2 regions of the Lactococcus sp. LG1074 genome follow, and region 1 is predicted to be linked to the other one. Evidence: riboswitches for the same ligand, from Rfam matches in the RefSeq annotation. Region 1 holds a riboswitch; the other holds the start of a gene.
What was found. A riboswitch is a leader RNA that binds a small molecule or an ion and turns the genes downstream of it on or off. The one in region 1 is predicted to bind lysine.

Region 2: another riboswitch for lysine. It lies ahead of J0J36_RS02190 (ABC transporter permease subunit); the one in region 1 lies ahead of J0J36_RS09600 (amino acid permease).

Annotation. Positions count from the first base shown of each region.
Region 1 is NZ_CP071293.1:1,920,274-1,923,711, forward strand. It holds gene ssb (single-stranded DNA-binding protein) at 1-137, opposite strand, end outside; gene rpsF (30S ribosomal protein S6) at 175-468, opposite strand; gene J0J36_RS09595 (hypothetical protein) at 654-866, opposite strand; lysine riboswitch at 1,081-1,257, shown strand; gene J0J36_RS09600 (amino acid permease) at 1,333-2,796, shown strand; gene dnaX (DNA polymerase III subunit gamma/tau) at 2,828-3,438, opposite strand, start outside.
Region 2 is NZ_CP071293.1:454,663-458,100, reverse strand. It holds gene murD (UDP-N-acetylmuramoyl-L-alanine--D-glutamate ligase) at 1-126, opposite strand, end outside; gene J0J36_RS02195 (amino acid ABC transporter ATP-binding protein) at 266-1,003, opposite strand; gene J0J36_RS02190 (ABC transporter permease subunit) at 1,004-2,575, opposite strand; lysine riboswitch at 2,664-2,831, opposite strand; gene J0J36_RS02185 (HAMP domain-containing histidine kinase) at 2,971-3,438, opposite strand, start outside.

The DNA.
Region 1 (3,438 bases):
GCTTCACGTTCGCCTTGCGCGTTTTTAAAACGACGGTTAACAGCAATCGTAAATGTAGCAACCGCAGTATTTTGCGGTGTGTATCGCAGTTCAGGGTCACGCACAACGCGTCCGACCAAAACAACATTATTAATCATGATGCTTCTCCTTTAAATTTGTCCAGCTAAACTAGAATTAAGCTTCTACTTTAGTGATCATGTGACGAAGAATGTCGCCGTTAATCTTAGCAAGACGGTCAAATTCGCTCAAAGCTTCTGAATCAGTAGCAGCTTCAAGAGTTACGATGTGGTAGATACCTTCGCGGAAGTCTTGAATTTCGTAAGCGAGTTTGCGTGTTTCCCAGTCTTTAGACTCAAGATTAGCAGCACCGTTGTCAGTCAAGATACTATCGAAACGTTCAACGAGGGCTTTCTTTGCTTCTTCTTCAATGTTTGGACGAATAATATAAAGAATTTCGTATTTTGTCATTGATTTTTCCTCCTTTTGGACTAATGACACAGGTTGGAGCCTGTGTAAGTTATGAGTTTTTACTCACAAGTATATATTCTATCAAATTTAGCTACATTTTGCAAGTTGATTTATCTTATTTATTCTATTATAAAATAAAAAATAACCCTCTGCCTCTGCAGAAGATTTCTCATCATTTTTTATTATTAAGCGACTACATCAAGCACATTAGCTGGAATGTAGCGATACTCACCTTCTTTCGATTGATAATAGCCAAGCTTTTTCACGATAAAATGCAACTTGCAACGGCTATCAAAGCGCTGGTATAAGTGGGAAATTTCCCCTTCCTGGCTACGGGTTACGCATACTATTTTTTCTCCCGCGTAAGTTGGAGATACATATTTTGGGGTAAACGTCATTGAAAACCACCTCCAGATATAATTGAGATGAAAACGCAATCATCTCTTCTTATACTATAACTCTTTTTAATCTCTAAAACAAATGTCTAGATTTTTAATGGCTAAACATTAAAAAATCTGTAATTTTAAACAACAGCATGTATAATTATTCAAATCTAGTAGGCTCGTCCTTGACATCCCTCTCAAATTAATCTAAAATATTCATAAATACTTAATAAACGATAGAGGTCGCAACCAATAATAAGCTAAGCAGAGCTAGAGCATGCTGAGAAGTTTAGCCCAGGAGCGGTTGCCGAAAGAGAAGTTATGCTCACCGACTTTTCTTGGTTTAGCGGGAAATACCTGTTAAACTGTCGTGGTCTAACTATGACCATGATGCGCTATTCGGATGAAAGATCTTTCTGACGTTTAGCAATCTCTAGGGATTGCTTTTTGTATTAATATTTATAAATTTAGGAGAGAAGTAATGGATAATACTTCAAATAATGAGGCCACGCCATCCACGCAAGTTAAACGTGGCCTTAAACATCGTCACTTAACAATGATTGCCTTAGGAGGAACTATTGGTACCGGGCTATTTGTTGCATCAGGCGCAACGATTTCTCAAGCTGGACCTTTAGGCGCGTTAGTTGCCTATGTCGCCATTGGGCTCATGGTTTTCTTCCTTATGACGTCTTTAGGTGAAATGGCTTCCTATCTTCCAGTATCAGGCTCTTTTGCTTCTTTCGCTGACCGTTATGTAGATAAAGCTTTCGGCTTCGCTATGGGATGGAACTATTGGTTTAACTCAGCAATTACTGTAGCGGTTGAGGCAGCTACAGTTGGTGTTATTATGCAGTTCTGGTTGCCCCATGTGCCCACATGGATATGGTCGACTATTGTGATTGCGCTCATCCTCTTGGTTAACCTCATTTCAGCTAAAGCTTATGGTGAAGCAGAATTTTGGATGGCGACAATTAAAGTCATCGCTGTTATCGCCTTTATCGTGATTGGTCTCGCAACAATTTTTGGAGTTATGAGTTATAAGCCAGATGTGGCACGCAATCTTTCTGCTGGAGGAAATCATGGTTTTGTCGGTGGTATTGGAGGTATGATTGCTGTCTTCATGATTGCAGGCTTCTCTTTCCAAGGTACAGAAATCGTTGGTATCGCAGCCGGCGAGTCAGAAAACCCTGAGAAAAATGTACCCTCAGCGATTAAACAAGTCTTTTGGCGGATTATTATTTTCTATTTCCTCTCAATATTCGTAATCGGTGCCTTGGTTTACTATAAAGACCCAAGTCTTCTCCGTGCAGCAACCCAAAGCGACATTACCGTTTCTCCATTTACCTTGGTATTTGAACGTGCTGGCTTAGCTGCTGCTGCATCCGTTATGAATGCTGTCATCTTAACCTCGGTTATTTCATCTGCCAATTCTTGGTTATATGCTGCTTCTCGCATGCTTTTTGGTATGGCAAAAGAGGGGCATGCACCGAAAATCTTCGCTAAAACAAATACAAGCAACGGGGTACCAATTTATGCAATTTTAGCGACTGTTGCCATCGGTCTTTTGGCCTTCTTAACAAGTATCTTCGGAACTGAGATTTATTTCTATTTGGTCGCTGCTTCCGGTTTATCTGGTTTCTTGGCTTGGATTGGAATTGCTATCTGTCATTTCCGCTTCCGCCGTGCTTTTATTAAACAAGGTCACAAACTTTCTGAGTTAGGCTACCATGCTAAATGGTTCCCTATTGGGCCAATCATCGCTCTTATTCTTTCAATCATTATCGTTATCGGGCAAATTACTACCGTAACGATGAATGCGCAAAGCATCATTACAACCTACCTTGCTTTACCTCTCTTCTTGATTTTATATTTCTCTTACAAAATCGTGAAGAAAACAAAACTTATTCCGCTTGAAGAAGTTGATTTAAGCCGTGATATTGATTAAAACGAATATAAAAACGCCATAAGGCGTTTTTTTAGTCGTTGATTATCTTCACTTTTTCACCAAAAAATTCTTTGGCCTTACTTACAAGAACTTCTTCTTCTTCTGGCTCAGATTCCGTATCTTTTGTAACATGCTGCTCCCCTTTTTTAAGGCTTAAGACATACTCTTGACGTACAGCCTGCCAATCTTGCTCTGCTAAAGCAATAATCTCAGGCGAAAATCCCAATATTGATGACATTAAATTGCCAAAAGTTAATTGTAGGTTTTCATTTTCCGTAACACGCTTTGCTAAATTACCATGAGGAAAAGTAACTACCACAAAATTGCTTGAGGCTGCCACGGGGGCAGTATTATTGATTAAGGCACGGTCTGAAGGTTTGGTAAAGCTGGAAACAATCTCAGGCCATGCACCAAAAACTGCTTGACGAGCTTCGTTGGTCGCTTCCTTTAAAGCTTTAAAAACCAAATCTTGATTTACAGTGTACTTTTCGGTGACTGTTTTCGTTTTCACTTGCTGCTTAATTTGAACTTCTTGACTGACAGTGGATACCACCGTTTGGCTGCCCGTTTCTGCCACTTTAGCTTTTAGCTCTGCAACTTCTGCTTTTAAAGCCTGAAGCTCATGGTTCAAACTTTCCGGAA
Region 2 (3,438 bases), 530 kb from region 1:
AGCCTTTCCGTCATTTACAGTTACGTGTGCACCTAGAGTATGAAGCAAGCGGGCTGCAGCTTCTCCTGATTTTGCTAATCCGAGGATGAGTACTTTTTTTTCTTCAAAAGTTTTGATTTTTTTCATTGTTCCTATTCTTTCTACTTCCCTCTATTTTACCGCTATTTACCTATTTTTTCAATATAGAGTTTGTATTTGAAAGTTTTACTGTGAAAATAAGAGGTCTTTTGCAAAGAAAAAAAGAGCATAAGCTTGCTCTTTTTATTTAAGCTTTCAAGAAGCGTGAAAGGAAAGCTCGCGTCCGCTCTTCTTTCGGAGCTCCGAAGATTTCCGCTGGTCGTCCTTCTTCAGCAATAACCCCTTTATCCATGAAAATTACACGATCACTTACATCACGCGCGAATTCCATTTCATGTGTAACGATAACCATTGTTAAGCCTGTTTCAGCCAGTCCTTTCATTGTCTGTAAGACTTCGCCTACCATTTCAGGATCAAGCGCTGAAGTCGGCTCGTCAAATAATATCACATCTGGATTCATAGAAATCGCACGAGCAATCGCCACACGTTGTTTTTGTCCGCCGGAGAGTTGTGCAGGTTTGGCATTAGCAAAGCTTGCCATGCCCACTTTTTCCAGATTCTCGAGCGCAATAGTCCGAGCTTCTTCTTGGCTTTTTTTCAATACTGTAACTTGCCCAGCCATAACATTTTCGATAACATTCATATTGTTAAACAAGTTGAAGCTTTGGAAAACCATGCCCAGATGCGTGCGATATTTAGGAATATCGAAGCCTTTTGCTAAAACATTTTCACCTTTATAAATTATTTCCCCACCAGATGGCTTCTCCAATAAATTGATTGAACGAAGTAATGTCGATTTACCACTTCCAGATGAACCAATAATCGAAATAACTTCGCCTTGATTTACCGTTAAGTGAATGTCTTTTAACACTTCATTACTGCCAAATGATTTTTTTAAATGATTGATTTCTAAGATTGCTGTCATTTAAGCGTCCCCCGGTTCTTGTACTTGCATTTGATTTTGGATTGGGACGTAAGCGTCTGGTCCATCCATTTTTCTTTCTACAAAGCGTAGAATACGTGTTACTGTAAATGTTAAGACAAAGTAAATTGCACAGATGACAGCAAAGGTTTGGAAATACATAAAGTTTTGTTGCGCCACTGTTGTCCCTTGGAAAAAGAGCTCAGTTACTGAAATTACAGATAAGACTGATGTATCTTTGATATTAATGACAAATTCATTTCCTGTTGCTGGAAGAATATTTCGCAAGACTTGTGGTAAAACAACCTTGCGCATAGTTTGCCCATGCGTCATTCCGATAGCTTGCGCGGCTTCAAATTGCCCTTGATCCACAGAGAAAATACCGCCACGTACAATCTCCGACATATAAGCACCTGTATTGATGGACACAATAATTAGCGCAGCTAAGGTCCGATCCAAACTCAAGCCAAAAGCTAGAGCTGTTCCATAGTAAAGCACCATTGCTTGAACAATCATTGGTGTACCACGGAAAATTTCAATATAAGCTGAAATAAGCCAGCCAAATACTTTATGTAAAAAGGCTAAAAATTTATTACTAATTTCTGGAATAGTACGATAAACGCCAATAAGAAGACCTAAAACCGTACCAATAATCGTACCAATCAAAGAGATGAATAAGGTCATCCCTGTACCATTAAGAAACTGTTTGCCGTTATCTCTTACAATACTGATAATTTGATCATACCAAGCGCCTTGTATTTTAGCTTCTGGTTGAGCAGCAATCATTTCATCCATCAGTTCTTTTTGGTCTTGAGGTGTAAAACCTGTCAAAAAGCTATTAATTACAGGTAAGTTGGGATCATTTTTACGTAAACCTACTGCGACTGTTGTATCATCAGAGTTTGTGACAAAACCTTTTCCTTCGCCAAATTCAATCATTTTGAAGTCTGGATTTGCTTTCTCTGCTGTCACTCCTTCGGGACGTTCAGCTACATAACCATCGATGGCTCCACTTTGTAAAGCCACACGCATGCTTGAAAAATCTTTCATTGCTGTTTGCTTGTTAACACTTTCAATCTGGTCAATCATGTTATAGTGAAAAGTTCCCAGCTGAGCAGTGATTTTTGCACCAGAGAAGTCTGCTAAACTCGATGCTTGAGCAAAGGGACCGCCACTTTTGACCATCATTACAAGGTTAGATGTGTAATACGGTTCTGAAAAGGCGATTTGTTCTCTACGTTCCGCAGTTGGCGACATTCCTGCAATAATGCCATCGATTTTTCCGGATTTTAGAGCTGGCAGCAAGCCATCCCAACTTGATTTGACGATTACTAATTCTTTATTTAACTTATCAGCAAGTTTTTTTGCAACTTGTACATCGTAACCATTAGCCCATTGACCATCTACACCATCAATAGGGACAGCACCGTTGCTATCATCATATTGTGTCCAGTTAAAAGGGGCATATGCAGCTTCCATTCCGACACGGAACTGTTCTGCACTCACTTTTGAACTACCGATAAATAATACCGTAAACAACGTCGCGACAAGTAAGAATAAGTTTTTTCTTCTCATAATACTCTCTCTTTCATTTTTCCAAATAAAAAGCAACCTTTACACAGAGAGGTTGCTAAACGTTGTACGTGATTCATATTATCAGTAAGTAACGAATAGCACTCCGCAAAACTGCGACAGTTCAGCAAGTATCCCTTGCTGCCCCAACAAACTCACTTGGACGAGTGAATTCGTTTCGGCAATGTCTCCTCCGTTTTACTTCAACGCTTGTCCAGCTCAGTAAAACATCCTATTCATTGCGACCTCTATCATTTTATTTGTATATTGTATTTTAAATCTTAACCTTTTTTTAAACGAATGTCAACAATTTTCTCGAATTATCAAAAAACTCAAGAAATAAGATTAAGATTAAAAGTCTAGCAAGTACTTTTAGATACTCAGTAGGCTTTTTATATTTATTTAATCTTAGGAATTTTTAAAGTAAATTTCGATCCTTCGCCTACAATGGAAGTCACACTGACATCCCCGTCATAGTTTTCCACTATGCGTTGGATAATAGACAGACCAAGACCTGTTCCACCTATATCTCGATTTCGTGCTTTATCGGCACGGAAAAAGCGCTCAAAGACATGTTTTAAATCTTCTTGACTAATGCCATAGCCACGATCCTCAACTGTCGTAATAATGTATTTGTCATCTTCTTCTAGATGGATTTTCACTTCTTGGCGATCTTTAGGCGAGTATTTTATCGCATTATCAATCAAAATTTTTAAGCCTTGTTCATAATGGTTGGGATAAATATGAGCCAAACTACCCGGCGTCAAGTAATTCTCAACAGTTAAATTTAAATCAGGATGAATAAGGAGAAAGTTTTTCTTAAGAAAATTAGAAACTTCTGTTGGATCACAGATCAGATCTTCATC